4 regions of the Polaromonas sp. P4_F4 genome follow, and region 3 is predicted to be linked to each of the others. Evidence: predicted binding sites of a transcription regulator. Region 3 holds the regulator's gene; each other region holds the start of a gene.
What was found. The regulator LexA, encoded in region 3, represses DNA repair genes until DNA is damaged. The targets are predictions, from matches to a motif close to ACTGTATNNNNATACAGT.

Region 1 (3,818 bases), on a different contig from region 3:
TCGCTTGCGGCGACTAATGGAATATCGGAGAACCGCCCTTGGACCTTGGACCAATCGTCCCTCGTGTCGATGCCAAGGCGCGTCGCGTATTGGCTGAACGATTGATGCAGTATGCCGACCACGACGATCCTGCCTTTTGAGCGGGAAGCTGCCTCGGCCAATTCCTGGAAGAAATAAACATCGTCACCAACGCCCAGCGCGGCGGCTTCGAGGAACTTGCCCATCTCGTCGATGATGACGAGGACGCCTTCATGCTCTTTGGATTCGGCGGCTTCGCACAGGTCCTCGATAAGCCCGGTGGCAGTGGCCTTTTTGCCTTCATTGCCTAGGCCCAACGCTTTTCGCATGCCCCGCGAGAGCTCTTGGACGACGCTAGCGCGCTTGCCGACGATGGGGATGGCGAGCCAGCCTTTGCGGCAAGGCAACGCTTTGTCAAACGTTGGCTGCGCGTCCAGGCGCAGGACTTCTCGAGCTTTCGCGCGCAGCGCTTTGTTGGGGCCGAGAGCGCTCGCGAGGGCCACGGCCAAGGAGGATTTTCCTCCGCCAAATGGTCCCGTCCACGTGAATGCCCGTTGATTGGTGTCGGCGATTTGCCGGCACATCCCCTCTAGCACTCCCGACGCCGTGCCATGGCAGATGTAGCCATCCAACGCGTCCGGGCGGCCGTAGTCGATGTCGATGCGGATCGAGCGTTGGTAATGCCGAGCGATGCGAACGATGTCGCTGAGTTTGTCGTGCGCCTCAGCCATAAGCTCTTTCGATCATGGCTTCACTGAGGCCGGCCATCTTTTCTTCTTTGCGGTGCACCTGCCTGAGCCCCGCGGTGTCCGTCCATGACAAGGCCCCTTTGGTGAGGGCGTCCAAATTGAGGAGTCTCTCGGCCACGGAATCCTCGTCAAGCTTGAACACTCGTCCGGGGGAGCCTTCGCCATAAGCGATGGACTCGAATGCAAGCGAACTCAGGCCGGGGGCCGCGGTTTTCCAATAATCGAGCAAAGCGTAGGTGAACATGCCGTCGCTGAGGGTGGCCTTGGGGCCGCGACGAAACGCGAAGTGTCCACGGTGCTCCTCATAGATCAAGCCGAGCTCGGCGAGCATCGGCTCAGCGTAGTCCTCGGGAGTGCCACCCGACAGGCGCGGGGCATAGCTGCGAATGCAGGTCTCTATGTCCCTCGACAGCGTGGCGGGCGACAGCTTGCGATTGGCGTCGAGCCGGCGGGCGTATTCCGCTAGCGGTGCCTCAAGCTCTTCGCGGGAGAAGATCGGAGAGGTGACGTGGTTAAAAAGCCAATGCCACGTGGTTGCGCGGTTGCCTTTGCCCGCGAGCCACCAATGCGCATACCAAGCGGTGTTGGGGTTCTCTGAATATGGGTCCAAACCCGCATCGTCAAAGATGGCGATGGCAGTCTTAGTGATTGTGTAGCCGTTGGGAGCGTCATCACGCATTACGTCGCATGCCAACGCCCAATGACGGATCGCAGCCACCATGTTTTTGCCGACACCAAATGAGGAGATGGCATTTTCGTCAGCAAAAACAGTCTTGGGGACAACGTGGCCGACAGACTGCTCGAATGCTTTTTTGAGCCACATCTGACGCAGCGGGAAGGTCTCATGCCCTGAAAAGTGGGCTGTTGGGCCGGCCGTTTTTTTGTTTTTCCCCATAGCGGGATTCTAACTGGAGACCTTCACCAGGCGACGGGTCTGTGACGTCACAAAATGGCTGTGCACACGTCTGCACTGTGCGGAAATAGTAATGCTGAAATCGTCACAAAAATAAGCCTCTCAGCCGATGTTCAGAGGGAAAACGCTTAGTTCAAGTCATTGTGATACTCGATTGCTGTGATTATATACAGTATTCAGCTGGCTATGTTATTAGTAGCTGCAAACCCCTGCGGAGTAAGGAGGGGGATTTGGCCCGTTTTGTGGACATATTTCAGCTTCCTGTGCAAAGCTGCTCGAATGCCGGTGGGCCCAGCAGGCCAAGATGCACGTGGTTGCGGCATCGAGAAACCCGAAAAGGGTCTACGAAGCGGGTCAAGTCCAGTACGGTTGGCTTCCATCGCGTCCAGGGCCAGAGCAATGTCGGCAGTGTTCTTTCCGGAGGCGTATTGATTGCAAACACGGGATGAAGGCCAGGCGAACTAGCGCCTCCTGAGACTTGCTGGCCAGCCAGAAAGCTGCCAGTGGTGAGCGTCAGCAAGCACTGCAAAGCGACCGGGTCAATGGTCATCAACCAGCAGTCCGGTCAACGAATACTGGAACGGCGGTCAGTTTGCACCGGTATTCGCAAAACCATGCCCATTCATCATTCTCGCGTCGAATACGCGGCTGTTGTGAACTCTATTAAGTGCGCTCCGCTTAAGATGAAGCGTTTGTTGTGAACTCTATTACTTTGTTGTGAACTCTATTAAGTTGAACCAGGGCGCCTTTGACGCGGCCATTGTCGATCTGGATGGCACCATGGTGGACACCGTGGGAGACTTTGTGGCCGCGCTCAACCTGATGCTGGCGGATTTTTCCGAGGAGGGCTTCAAGGCACGTCCGCTGGATGCCGCCACGGTGGGCCGCATGGTCGGGAAGGGCTCGGAGCATTTGGTCCGCTCGGTATTGAATCACCTTCGGGTCCAGGAAAGTCAGGCATCTCCAGCTATTAATTCAGCAGCCAATTACGATCGGGCCTATGCGGGCTATCAACGGCACTATGACCGCATCAGTGGCCTGCATTCGGTGGTCTATCCGGGTGTTCCGGAAGGGCTGCGGGGCTTGCAGCGGGCCGGGCTCAAGCTGGCCTGCGTGACCAACAAGCCGGCGGCCTTTGCGCGCCCGCTGCTCAAGCTCAAGGGGTTGGAGGATTTTTTTGCCGAGGTGTTTGGCGGGGATTCGTTCGAGCGCAAGAAGCCTGACCCGCTGCCGCTGCTGAAAACCTGCGAGGCCCTGGGAACCCGACCGGGCCGCACCTTGATGATTGGCGACTCCAGCAATGATGCCCGGGCTGCCCGCGCGGCCGGTTGTCCCGTGGTGCTGGTCACTTACGGCTACAACCACGGCGAGCCGGTGCGTGCCGTGGATGCTGATGGGTTTGTCGACTCGCTGGCGCAGTTGCAATGGCAATAGCAATGGCCGCCATGACGGGTGCGGCCTCGGCCTGAACGGGCGCGCCAACAGCGCGTGCCCCCGGCGGTCCTTCGGGCGGGCTATGCGCCTGAACGGGTGGCACATTCTTGGGCATTCTGCCCCTCGTTGAAGCCTTGCTTGATTGAAGCCTCTCCCGGTGCGCGCCATCGACCCCGGAAAGTGGTCGGGGTGGGTGAAAAGGTAAAAAAACTGTAATCAACGCAATACTTTGTGTTTCGAATATCAGATATTTTTAACATTTTTCCTGTTGCTTCCGACCGCCATCGGGGTATGCCTTCCCGCAATTGGCTCATTTTCACACTTTATTGTCGAGCTTGCTGCGGCTAGCCTGCTGTAAGTCTCGTCCTACATTCACGGTCTCGTTTCAGCCTTTGCGGTGCAACGAGGCTTGTAGGAATGCGCCTACAAACAATTTTCTGAAATCCGCAAACTTTGTGGTGCATGGAAGAAGGTTTGTGACGGTAAAACGAGCACGAAAGCTTCAAATGGGCCGTAGGAGTCTTCCTACAGCCTCGCATTTCGCCAATGTCAAAACCACCTTAATGCACGTAGGTGAATTCTTACAAATAGTGTGCGCCAGCACACACAGCTGCCGAGCTTGCGCGAGTCGCTTCACAGTACACCCGCCGCTGTAACAAGCGTGAATTTGCCGACTTGTTCTTTTTTTGTCAGGCCGGCCCCTG
Region 2 (3,818 bases), on a different contig from region 3:
CAATGTTGTAGCTGCCGGTGCGGTCATACAGGTAGCCGCCCAGCCAGACCCCCAGGAAGGAACCGATCTGGTGGCTGAAGAAAATAAAGCCGCCCAGCATGGACATATGCTGGATGCCGAAAATTTGCGCCACCACGGCGTTGGTCGGTGGAATGGTCGACAGCCACAGCAAGCCCATCACGCTGGCAAAGATATAAACGCTCATGGGGCTCAACGGGGCGGCCAGGAACACGGCGATGACGATGGCTCGCGACAGGTAAATCGTCGCCAGGATTTTTCGTTTGGCAATTCTCTGGCCCAGCGAACCGGCAACGTAGGTGCCGAACACATTGAAGAGGCCGATCAGGGCCAGCGCATAACTGGCCACCTGGGGCGACAGGCCCTTGTCTTTCAGATAGCTGGGCATGTGCACGCCAATGAATACCACCTGGAAGCCGCAGACGAAGTAGCCGGCCATCAGCAATTGAAAGCTCGGGTACTTGAAGGCTTCCCGCAGTGCCTGCCCGATGGTTTGCTCGCGTTTGGCCGGCTTGCCGCTCGCAAACCCGCTCTCATGCAGCCCCAGCGCCAGGGGCACGATCATCAAAACTGCAATGCTCAGGGCCAGCAGGGCTTCTTTCCAGCCCAGGCTGCTGATCAGGAAACCCTCGACGGGCACCATCAAAAACTGGCCAAACGAGCCTGCGGCCGCTGCCACACCCATGGCCCAGGAGCGCTTGTCCGAGGAAATATTGCGCCCGATGACGCCGTAAATCACCGCGTAGGTGGTGCCTGCCTGCGCCGCGCCAATCAGCACCCCGGCGGTCAGCGTGAACAGCAGGCCCGTGGGCGACAGCGCCATGCCAACGAGGCCCAGGGCGTACAGCAACGCACCACCCACAATCACCCGGAAGGCGCCAAAGCGGTCAGCCGCCATGCCGGCAAAGATGCCAAAAACACCCCAGGCCAGGTTCTGCACGGCAATGGCAAAAGCAAAGGTCTCGCGCGTCCAGCCCTGCGCCTGGGTGATGGGTTGAAGCCAGAGGCCGAAGCCATGGCGTATACCCATGGACAGCGTGACAATCGCCGCGCCGCAGGCCAGCACCTGAAGCATCGACAGGGTTTGGGAAGAAGAGGAAGAGGATGACGCGTCGGGAGTAGGGGCGGTGTTGGAAGCCATGGGCAGACTGTAACGAAAATGTCCACAAGGTGCTGGCGGCCGGGCGGTGCGCCGCGTGGCGGAACCGTCCGGCCCGGCGGGTTCGGTTAGCATGGCTGTATATTTGTACAGTTACTTTTGCGGCCCGGTCTACAATTGCCGCAATTTCCTCATCAGCCATGGCCGACAAACTATCTACCGCAAGCAACGAATATTCCGAAGGCTCGATCCGCGTGCTCAAGGGTCTGGAGCCCGTCAAGCAGCGGCCGGGCATGTATACGCGCACCGACAACCCGCTGCACATCATTCAGGAGGTTCTGGACAACTCGGCCGACGAGGCGCTGGCCGGGTATGGCAAAAAGATCAAGGTCACGCTGCACACCGACGGCTCGGTGAGCGTGGAGGACGACGGGCGCGGCATCCCGTTTGGCCTGCACCCGGAAGAAAAAGCACCGGTGGTCGAGCTGGTGTTCACCCGCCTGCATGCCGGTGGCAAGTTCGACAAGGGCAAGGGCGGCGCCTACAGCTTCTCGGGTGGCCTGCACGGCGTGGGGGTGAGCGTCACCAACGCCTTGTCAAAACGGCTTGAAGTGATGTCTTACCGCGAAGGCATGGTCGCCCGGCTGGTGTTTTCAGGTGGCGATGTCATTGAAAAACTGCAGTTGCGCAAGGCTGTTGAAGGCGACCGAAAATGCGGTACCTCCGTGCGCGCCTGGCCGGACGCCAAATACTTCGAGTCTGCCGCGCTGCCCATGACCGAGTTGACGCATTTGCTGCGCAGCAAGGCCGTGCTGATGCCTGGTGTGACCGTCACGCTGACCAACGAGAAGACCAAAGAAACGCAGACCTGGGCCTACAAGGGCGGCCTGCGCGACTACCTGATGCAGACCCTCACTGCCGATCCGGTGATTCCGATGTTTGAGGGCGAGGGCTTTGCCGATGCCTCGCACGACAGTTTTGCCGAGGGTGAGGGCGCCCAGTGGTGTGTGGCCTTTACCGAAGACGGTCAGCCCATGCGCGAAAGCTACGTCAACCTGATCCCGACCAGTGCCGGCGGTACGCACGAAAGCGGACTGCGCGATGGCTTGTTCACTGCCGTCAAGAGCTTTATCGATTTGCATTCGCTGCTGCCCAAGGGCGTCAAGTTGCTGCCTGAGGATGTGTTTGCCCGGGCCAGTTATGTGCTTTCCGCCAAGGTGCTGGACCCGCAGTTTCAGGGTCAGATCAAGGAACGCCTGAACTCGCGCGATGCGGTGCGGCTGGTGTCGAGCTTTGTGCGCCCCACGCTGGAGCTGTGGCTGAACCAGCATGTCGACTACGGGAGAAAACTGGCCGAACTCGCCATCAAGGCCGCGCAAACCCGCCAGAAGGCCGGCCAGAAGGTTGAAAAACGCAAGGGCTCCGGCGTGGCCGTGCTGCCGGGCAAGCTGACCGATTGTGAAAGCAAGGACCTGGCACACAACGAGGTCTTCCTGGTCGAGGGCGACTCGGCGGGCGGTAGTGCCAAGATGGGGCGCGACAAGGAAAGTCAGGCCATCTTGCCGCTGCGCGGCAAGGTGCTCAATACCTGGGAGGTCGAGCGTGACAGGCTGTTCGCCAATACGGAAATCCACGATATTGCCGTGGCCATCGGCGTCGATCCGCATGGCCCCCATGACACGCCGGACCTGAGCGGCCTGCGCTACGGCAAGGTCTGCATCCTCAGCGACGCCGACGTAGACGGCTCGCACATCCAGGTGCTGTTGCTGACCCTCTTTTTCCGGCACTTCCCCAAACTGATTGAAGCTGGTAATGTGTATGTGGCGCGTCCGCCGCTGTTTCGGGTGGATGCTCCTGCGCGAGGTAAAAAGCCGGCGTCCAAGGTGTATGCCCTGGACGAAGGCGAATTGACCGCCATATTGGACAAGTTGCGCAAGGACGGCGTGCGTGAGAACGCCTGGAGCATCAGCCGCTTCAAGGGGCTGGGCGAAATGAGTGCGGAACAGTTGTGGGAAACCACGCTCAACCCGGACACCCGGCGCCTGCTACCCGTGCAGTTGGGCAATTTTGATTTTCTGCAAACTGAAAATCTGATCACCAAGCTGATGGGTAAAGGCGAGGCTGCGGCGCGACGCGAACTGATGGAGTTGCACGGCGATGCCGTGGAGATCGATATTTGATGAATTTCCCCCTGAAGTTGTTTTCGCTTTTGCACCTGGCATCGGCATCCCGCGTGTTGGCGGGGACGCCGGCGCCGCGTAGCCCTGTCCGCTGGCGCGCGCTGCTGTTGCCCATGCTGGTCATGCTGCTTGCGGGTTTGCACGTCACTCCGGCCCGTGCCGATATCTGGGGCTATGTAGATGCCGGGGGCGTTGCCCACTTTTCGGCGATACGGCTGGATGAGCGCTATGAGCTTTTCTTTCGCGGGGCTGAAAGCTTCAGCGCAGGCAACAATGTTGCCAAAAGCGGCAAGGCAGTCGGCAACGATGCCAACCGGGCCACCGGCGTGGCCGCTGCGCCGCCCAAGCTGCTTGCCTACTTTGATGTGTCTCCCAACTACAAGGCCGTCAAGCACCTGCTGCGCGAAGCTTCCGTCAAGCATGGCATTGACTACGAACTGCTGCAGGCCCTGATCGCCACCGAATCTGGCTTTGACACCCAGGCTGTCTCGCCCAAAGGCGCGGTGGGGCTGATGCAGCTG
Region 3 (3,818 bases):
CGGCGTGAAGATTGACTATGTGCTTGAAATCGATGTGCCTTTTGAAGCCATCATCGAGCGCATGAGCGGGCGCCGCTCGCACACGGCCTCGGGCCGCACCTACCACGTGAAATACAACCCGCCCAAAGTCGAAGGCAAGGATGATGTCACCGGTGAGCCGCTGATCCAGCGCGAAGACGACAAGGAAGAGACCGTGCGCAAGCGGCTGGAGGTTTACAGCGCGCAAACCCGTCCACTGGTGGAGTACTACTCAAGCTGGGCGAAAACTTCGCCCCACGCCGCCCCCAAATACCGCGCCATCAGCGGCATGGGCGGGGTCGATGAAATCACGGAAAGAGCCTTCAAGGCCCTGTCGAGCTGAGGCGGCCCAAAGCCTCATCGGGCCGTTCTCCTGAACGGCATGCACCGGGCCTCAGCTCAGCAGGCGGAGCATCAGGTCCACCCGCGCCTTCACCGGGCTGAGCCCCTTTGAATCGGGAATGAGATCCCCCGGCTTGGGCAGCACCTGGCCGTCGGGGCAGCGCGTGGCGCGAACCACCGTGATGCCGCTGGCCTGTGCCTGGAGCAAAGCAGCTTCCAGCGCATGATGGATGGTGCCGTTGCCCGTTGTGGCGACAACCAGGCCCCGCACTCCCCGCGACATCAGGGCTTCCACCACTGCGCCACTGGCACCGGCATGGCTCATGACGATCTCAACATGCGGCCAGTCAGCCCCGCTGCCCAGGGCCGCTATTATTTTCAGGGTGTCCGGCGCCCGGTTTTCGTCAGCTTCAGGCCAACTCCTCAATAACCTCAGGCGCCCTTCTTCGACATAGCCCAGCGGGCCCGCATCGCCCGAACTGAAGGCGTCCAGCCGGTAGGGATGCACCTTCTGCACGTCCCGCGCTGTATGGATGGTGCCAGCGCATACGGCCACCACGCCCCTGGCGCCGGCGTGGCGGGCCACGGCCACGGCATCCAGCATGTTCTGCGGGCCGTCCGGTACCAGGGCCGTGGCCGGACGCATGGCGCAAGTCAGCACCACCGGCTTGGCGGGGCTGCACACCGCCTGTAAAAAATACGCGGTTTCTTCCAGCGTGTCGGTGCCGTGGACAATGACGATCCCCTCGACATCAGGCTGCGCCAGAAAGTGGTTGACGCGCCCGGCCAGCTTCGCCCACACGGCAAAGCTCATGTCCTTGCTATCGAGCTGCGCAACCTGCTCGGTGACCACAGGGCCGGCTTCGGCCAGCCCGGGAATCGCCGCCACCAGCCGATCAATACCAACCTCTGCGGCGGTGTAGCCGATGTTGTCCGAGGCGGTCGCGGCCCGGCCGGCAATCGTGCCGCCGGTACCCAAAATCACAATGGTTTGACGATTCATAAGAAGGATAAGAAGGGGACTTGCGTTCTTTGAAAAACTGGATGAAAATACAGGTACTGGATATTAAAACAGGTAAATACAAGGCAAGGTACGCGGTCATCCCTCAGCGGGCCGGTGCATCCAACCCAATCCAGGCTGACGAATCAAGGAGTCCCGGTCATGAGCATCCTGAACGAATTTCCGCATTTATCCTCCGAAGGTCCCAAGCTCACAGCTCGGCAGCAGCAAATCCTGGAATTGATCCAGAGTGCCATCGCCCGCACCGGCGCTCCGCCAACCCGCGCCGAAATCGCCAACGAATTGGGCTTCAAATCCGCCAACGCCGCTGAAGAGCACCTGCAAGCCCTGGCCCGCAAAGGCGTGATTGAACTGGTCAGCGGCACTTCGCGCGGCATACGCCTGCGCAGCGACACCTTGCGCTCCATCCATGAGTCCAGAGTCAAACAGTTTTCCCTGCCGTTGCAAAGCCTGGCCCAACTCGCCCTGCCTCTGGTGGGGCGGGTTGCTGCTGGCAGCCCGATTCTCGCGCAGGAACACATCGAGCAGACCTATTATTTTGAAAGCAGCCTGTTTCAGCGACAACCTGATTACCTGCTCAAGGTGCGCGGCATGAGCATGCGGGATGCCGGCATCATGGACGGCGATCTGCTGGCCGTCAAACAGGCCAAGGAAGCCAGGAACGGCCAAATTGTCGTGGCCCGTATCGGCGACGAAGTGACGGTCAAGCGTTTTCGGCGCACCAAGCATCTGATTGAATTGTTGCCTGAGAACCCGGATTTCAAAACCATTGTGGTCGAGCCCGGCGAACCCTTCGAGCTCGAGGGCCTCGCGGTTGGTTTGATCCGCAACACCATGCTCATCTAGACAACCCTTTCTGGTCGCACGACAGGTGGCGGGCGTTTGGTCATTGATTGGCCAACACCCTGGCGTTGCGGCCCCACTGGCGATTTAGCCAGCCCGAAATCCTGCCTGTAAACATTGGGGCGCAAGCCTCTCTAATTCAGGAGTTCATCATGGGAATCGTCAGTTTTTCAAATTCACCCGTATTCTCGGTTTTGCTTGCCCCCATGCAGGCCCTGGCGGCGTGGTTTGTGCCTGCGCAGTCCGCTTCAGACCCGTTTTCCGCCCCGGCCCGCACCCGGCGCACACCCCATCAGCTGGCCGTGCCCTTCAAGCCTGGCAGCACTCCCTCCCGGCGGTGCGCGGCCGCCGCACATGCCGCGGCAGCAAAAACCTCCGCCACCAGCCGCTTGAAGGTGGTGCGCGAGTTTGACGCGGCCGTCGGCCCCGCTTGCGCTGGCCGCATGGTCATATCCGGTCGCATGTCTGACGTCTGTGCAGAACTCGAGCGCATGGCTCAACGTGAGACCGCAGTCCAGTAAAGCCGGTGCGCCTTTGACACTTTGAGCCTGCCACGGCCGTTAGCCCACGGCACCGTGGCACCGTGGCGCCGCGCACTCATCGGCCCCTGAACTGCAGGGGCATGGGGAACAGGTTTCCTTCCGATACAAGTTGACGGCTTTCAGGCGCCACGGTTCGGAGGGAAGAAAAATCTTGCAGGCACAATATCGGCATGAATATTGTGATCCTCGATGACTATCAGGATGCCGTGCGAAAACTGAACTGCGCGGCCAAACTGGATGCATACCCTGCCAAGGTCTACACCAACACGGTCAAAGGCATAGGCCAGCTGTCCGTCCGACTCAAGGATGCCGATGTAATCGTGCTGATTCGCGAACGGACGCAGCTGAACAGGCAGGTAATTGAAAAACTGCCCAAACTCAAGCTGATTGCCCAGACCGGCCGCGTTGGCAGCCATATTGATATTGCAGCCTGCACCGAGCGCGGCATTGCGGTGGCGGAAGGCATTGGGTCACCGACCGCACCTGCCGAGTTGACCTGGGCACTGGTGATGGCTGCGATGCGCCGCATTCCCCACTACGTATCACACCTGAAGCACGGCGCCTGGCAGCAAGCCGGCCTCAAGGCCGCCTCCATGCCGCCCAATTTTGGCATTGGCTCAGTTCTCAAGGGCAAGACACTGGGGGTGTGGAGCTACGGCAAGATCGGACAAATCATCGCCGGCTATGGCCGGGCGTTTGGCATGCGAGTGATCGTCTGGGGGCGGGAAGCATCGCGCGAACGGGCGCAGGCTGACGGTTTTGAAATTGCCGACAGCAAAGCCGAATTTTTTGAGCAAAGCGACGTGCTCAGTTTGCATCTGCGTCTGCATGATGAAACACGCGGCATCGTGACCCTCGAAGATTTGTCACGCATGAAATCAACTGCCTTGCTGGTCAATACCTCGCGGGCCGAGTTGATCGAGCCTGAGGCCCTGATTGCCGCGCTCAACCGCGGACGCCCCGGACTGGCGGCTGTCGATGTCTTTGAGTCCGAACCGATTTTGCAAGGCCACGCACTGCTGCGCCTGGAAAACTGTATCTGCACACCCCAT
Region 4 (3,818 bases), on a different contig from region 3:
AATCGACCTTGGTTTCGAAGGCGACATGCTTGTGCTGGTGCGCGGCGAACCTGTGTTGCTGCGCGAACTCGTCGCAAATCTGGTGCACAACGCCATCAGTTACACGCCGCCCGGCGGTCACGTCACCGTTCGGGTGGATAGGCACAATGGGCGGCCCCGCTTGTGCGTAATCGACAACGGCCCGGGCATTCCCATCGACGAGCGCCTCAAGGTCTTCGAGCGCTTCTACCGCAGCGCCGGCAGCGGCGAGCAAGGCACCGGCCTCGGGCTGGCGATCGCGAAGGAGATCTGCGATCGCCATCGGATCGAAATATCGCTTGGCGAAGGCCCCGAGGGCAAAGGCCTGCACATTCAGTTGCTCTGGCCCGTTGAGGCTGATTCCGGGTAGGCGCCAACACGGCGCCCGCGCCGCCATCTGCATTTAGTTCCTAGTCGTCTTCTGATTGAGAAACGACGCGGCGAATCACGTCACCGCCAAAACCGCGCGCCGCCAGAAAACGCATTTGCCTGGCGCGCCCGGCCGCGTCCAGGGCCGGGCCATCGAACTTCTTGCGCCAGATGTCGCGGGCTCGTTCGAGTTCACCGGCCTTGAGGCTGTCCATCGCCCCGGCCACCACCTCCGCGCCCAGCCCCTTGTTCAGCAGCTCATGGCGTATGCGCGCCGCGCCGTAGCGGCCGGCGCGCCGGTTGATCACCGACTCGACCACCCGCGCCTCGCTGATGAAGTCTTTGGCCTGCAAGTCATCGAGCACCTGCGCCAGTTGGCCCGGCGTTTCTTCGTGGGGTGTGAGCTTGCATTCCAGCTCGGCCCGCGAATGCTCGCGGGCCGCCAGCAAGCGCAGGGCGCGGCCCTTGAGCGAGAGCTTGAAGCCCGTCGGGGCGGCTGGCTTGTCGGAGGTCATGGCTCGGTCGGCAGGCGTGGGGCACGGGTACAAGGCTTGTGGCGGCACGCAGTTGCTATTATTCTCATAGCCCCACATCCGTCACCTTGAGGTCCACGCCTGACTTGCCCTGTAAAAAGCCGGATCAGGCAGCCGCTTTGGCGGGTTTTTCGGCCTTGGCGGCCTTGTCCGGCTTGTCGCCCGTCTCGGCGGCAGCCACGGCGATCAGCGGCACGCCCAGCGACTCGCGCACCTTGTTTTCGATTTCAATCGCGAGGTCCGGGTTCTCCTTGAGGAATTCCCGCGAGTTGTCGCGGCCCTGGCCGATTTTTTCGCCGTTGAAGGCATACCAGGCGCCGGCTTTCTCGACGATGTGGCCGGCCACACCCAGGTCCAGCACCTCGCCCAGGCGGCTGATGCCTTCACCGTACAGGATGTCGAACTCCGCCGTCTTGAAGGGCGACGCCACCTTGTTCTTGACCACCTTGACGCGGGTTTCGTTGCCGATCACCTCTTCGCCTTTCTTGATGGAGCCGATGCGGCGGATGTCCAGACGCACCGACGCGTAGAACTTGAGCGCATTGCCGCCGGTGGTGGTTTCGGGCGAGCCGAACATCACACCGATCTTCATGCGGATCTGGTTGATGAAGATCACCATGCAGTTGGCCTTCTTGATGGTGGCGGTCAGCTTGCGCAGCGCCTGGCTCATCAGGCGGGCCTGCAGGCCGGGCAGTGAGTCGCCCATTTCGCCTTCGAGTTCGGCCTTGGGCGTGAGGGCTGCCACCGAGTCAACCACGATCAGGTCCACCGCGCCTGAGCGGGTCAGCGAATCAACGATTTCCAGCGCCTGCTCGCCAGTGTCGGGCTGGCTGATCAGCAGTTCCTGCAGGTTGACGCCCAGCTTTTGCGCGTACTGGATGTCCAGCGCGTGCTCGGCGTCGACGAAGGCGCAGGTGCCGCCCAGTTTTTGCATTTCGGCAATCACCTGCAAGGTCAGCGTGGTTTTGCCCGACGACTCCGGGCCGTAGATTTCAACCACCCGGCCGCGCGGCAGGCCGCCGACGCCCAAGGCAATGTCCAGACCCAGCGAGCCGGTGGAGACCACCTGGATGTCCTCGATCACCTCGCCAGCACCCAGCTTCATGATGGTGCCTTTGCCGAACTGCTTTTCGATCTGGGCCAGCGCGGCCTGCAGGGCCTTGGCTTTTTCGGTGTTCAGGGCGGCGGTTTGCGCAGGGTTTTGGGCGGGATTCAGCTTGCTGGTCAGTTCCATAAAAAACTCCTTGAAAATCAATAACTTAAAAGAATTCAAACTCTTTGCAGGGTTCCCAGTCGTTTCTGCTTTTAATTACAGCGCTGGATGCATGACCAGTACTTTATGGGCGCTATAAAAATAAGTAAACCATATTTTTAGTCAGTTTCCCTGATCAATTGCACTGCCTTGGGCTACCATACCCGGATGCCCAACATGGATGCCCAGGCGATGACCAGCCCACCCGGTGTCGCCGAACCCGGCTGGCGCCTCACCCACCTGGGGCGCCTGCTCGGCCACGCCCTGCGCCGCTTTGACGAACGCGTGCTGTCACTGATGGCCAGCAATGCGGACGTGCCGCTGGCACTGTCCAATCTGGCGGCGCGCAACCAGGTGGGCGCCGCCCATATCCACATCACGCGGCACCTGGCGGTGGGCGGCTCGCGCCTGACAGACCTGGCGACGAGCGCCGGCATGAGCAAACAGGCCATGGGCGATCTGGTCGACCAGTGCGAGGCCTGGGGGCTGGTCACGCGCCAGCCCGACCCCCATGACAAACGCGCACGCCGCGTGGTGTTCACCGAATCGGGCCTGCTCTGGCTGGATGCCTTCCGGCGCGCGGTGCGCCAGACCGAAGAGGAGTTCCGGCAGGCGGTGGGGGCCGATGTGGCGACGGTGGTAGCGCTGGGGCTGGAGGCGTATGCGGGGGCGTGAATGGTAAGCAGCGATGGCCCTTCCCCGCCTGGGCCAGCAGGGGCCGCGGAACCGGCTCAGCCGGGCCGCAGGCGCAGCGCCCCCTCGGGGGGCAGCGCATTACACGCAGTGAAAAGCGTGGGGGCTCTATTTCGTAAGCAAACCCATGACCGCAAAAGCCTAGAATTTGATGGAGAACCAAAAAACACCGTCCGCAGGCCCTGCCGCGGGCTGATATCTGGAGACAGCCATGCGTATTCTGATTGCCGAAGACGACCAGGTTCTAGCCGATGGCCTGCTGCGCACCCTGCGCGCGTCGGGCGCGGCGGCGGACCATGTAGCGAGCGGCACCGAGGCCGATGCCGCGCTGCTCACCAACACGGAATTTGATTTGCTGATTCTCGACCTGGGCCTGCCGCGCATGCATGGGCTGGAAGTGCTGAAAAGGCTGCGTGCGCGCGGCTCGGCACTGCCGGTGCTGATACTCACCGCGGCCGACAGCGTGGAAGAACGCGTCAAGGGCCTGGACTACGGCGCGGACGACTACATGGCCAAGCCCTTTTCACTGCAGGAACTCGAAGCGCGCGTGCGCGCCCTGACCCGCCGCGGCATGGGCGGCGCCAGCAGCACCATCAAGCACGGCCCGCTGGTCTATGACCAGGCCGGGCGGGTCGCCACCATTGACGGCCAGATGGTGGAGCTGTCGGCGCGCGAACTGGGCCTTCTCGAAGTGCTGCTGCAGCGCGCCGGCCGCCTGGTGAGCAAGGACCAGCTGGTCGAGCGCCTGTGCGAGTGGGGCGAGGAAGTCAGCAACAACGCCATCGAGGTCTATATCCACCGCCTGCGCAAGAAGATTGAAAAAGGGCCGATACGCATTGCGACGGTGCGCGGCCTGGGCTACTGCCTTGAGAAAATCCCAAATTAAATGGTGCCCCCACGTTCGCTCACTGCGTGTAGCTCTCTGCCCCCCGAGGGGGCCGCTGCGCCTGCGG

Region 1: the regulator LexA is predicted to act here: its motif matches at 1,837-1,854, upstream of AC1DUR_RS21300 (DUF4007 family protein).
Region 2: the regulator LexA is predicted to act here: its motif matches at 1,254-1,271, upstream of AC1DUR_RS08445 (DNA topoisomerase IV subunit B).
Region 4: the regulator LexA is predicted to act here: its motif matches at 2,219-2,236, upstream of recA (recombinase RecA).

What each region holds. Positions count from the first base shown of each region.
Region 1 covers NZ_JBFUJO010000025.1:49,176-52,993, forward strand. Annotated here, with positions in the region: gene AC1DUR_RS21295 (ATP-binding protein) at 1-749, opposite strand, end outside; gene AC1DUR_RS21300 (DUF4007 family protein) at 742-1,662, opposite strand; gene gph (phosphoglycolate phosphatase) at 2,398-3,114, shown strand.
Region 2 covers NZ_JBFUJO010000006.1:26,870-30,687, reverse strand. Annotated here, with positions in the region: gene AC1DUR_RS08450 (MFS transporter) at 1-1,159, opposite strand, end outside; gene AC1DUR_RS08445 (DNA topoisomerase IV subunit B) at 1,318-3,297, shown strand; gene AC1DUR_RS08440 (lytic transglycosylase domain-containing protein) at 3,411-3,818, shown strand, end outside.
Region 3 covers NZ_JBFUJO010000016.1:113,566-117,383, forward strand. Annotated here, with positions in the region: gene adk (adenylate kinase) at 1-361, shown strand, start outside; gene AC1DUR_RS17145 (asparaginase) at 413-1,363, opposite strand; gene lexA (transcriptional repressor LexA) at 1,523-2,227, shown strand; gene AC1DUR_RS17155 (hypothetical protein) at 2,377-2,745, shown strand; gene AC1DUR_RS17160 (D-2-hydroxyacid dehydrogenase family protein) at 2,937-3,818, shown strand, end outside.
Region 4 covers NZ_JBFUJO010000002.1:243,959-247,776, reverse strand. Annotated here, with positions in the region: gene AC1DUR_RS03775 (sensor histidine kinase) at 1-388, shown strand, start outside; gene recX (recombination regulator RecX) at 429-902, opposite strand; gene recA (recombinase RecA) at 1,027-2,154, opposite strand; gene AC1DUR_RS03760 (MarR family winged helix-turn-helix transcriptional regulator) at 2,341-2,847, shown strand; gene AC1DUR_RS03755 (response regulator) at 3,077-3,751, shown strand.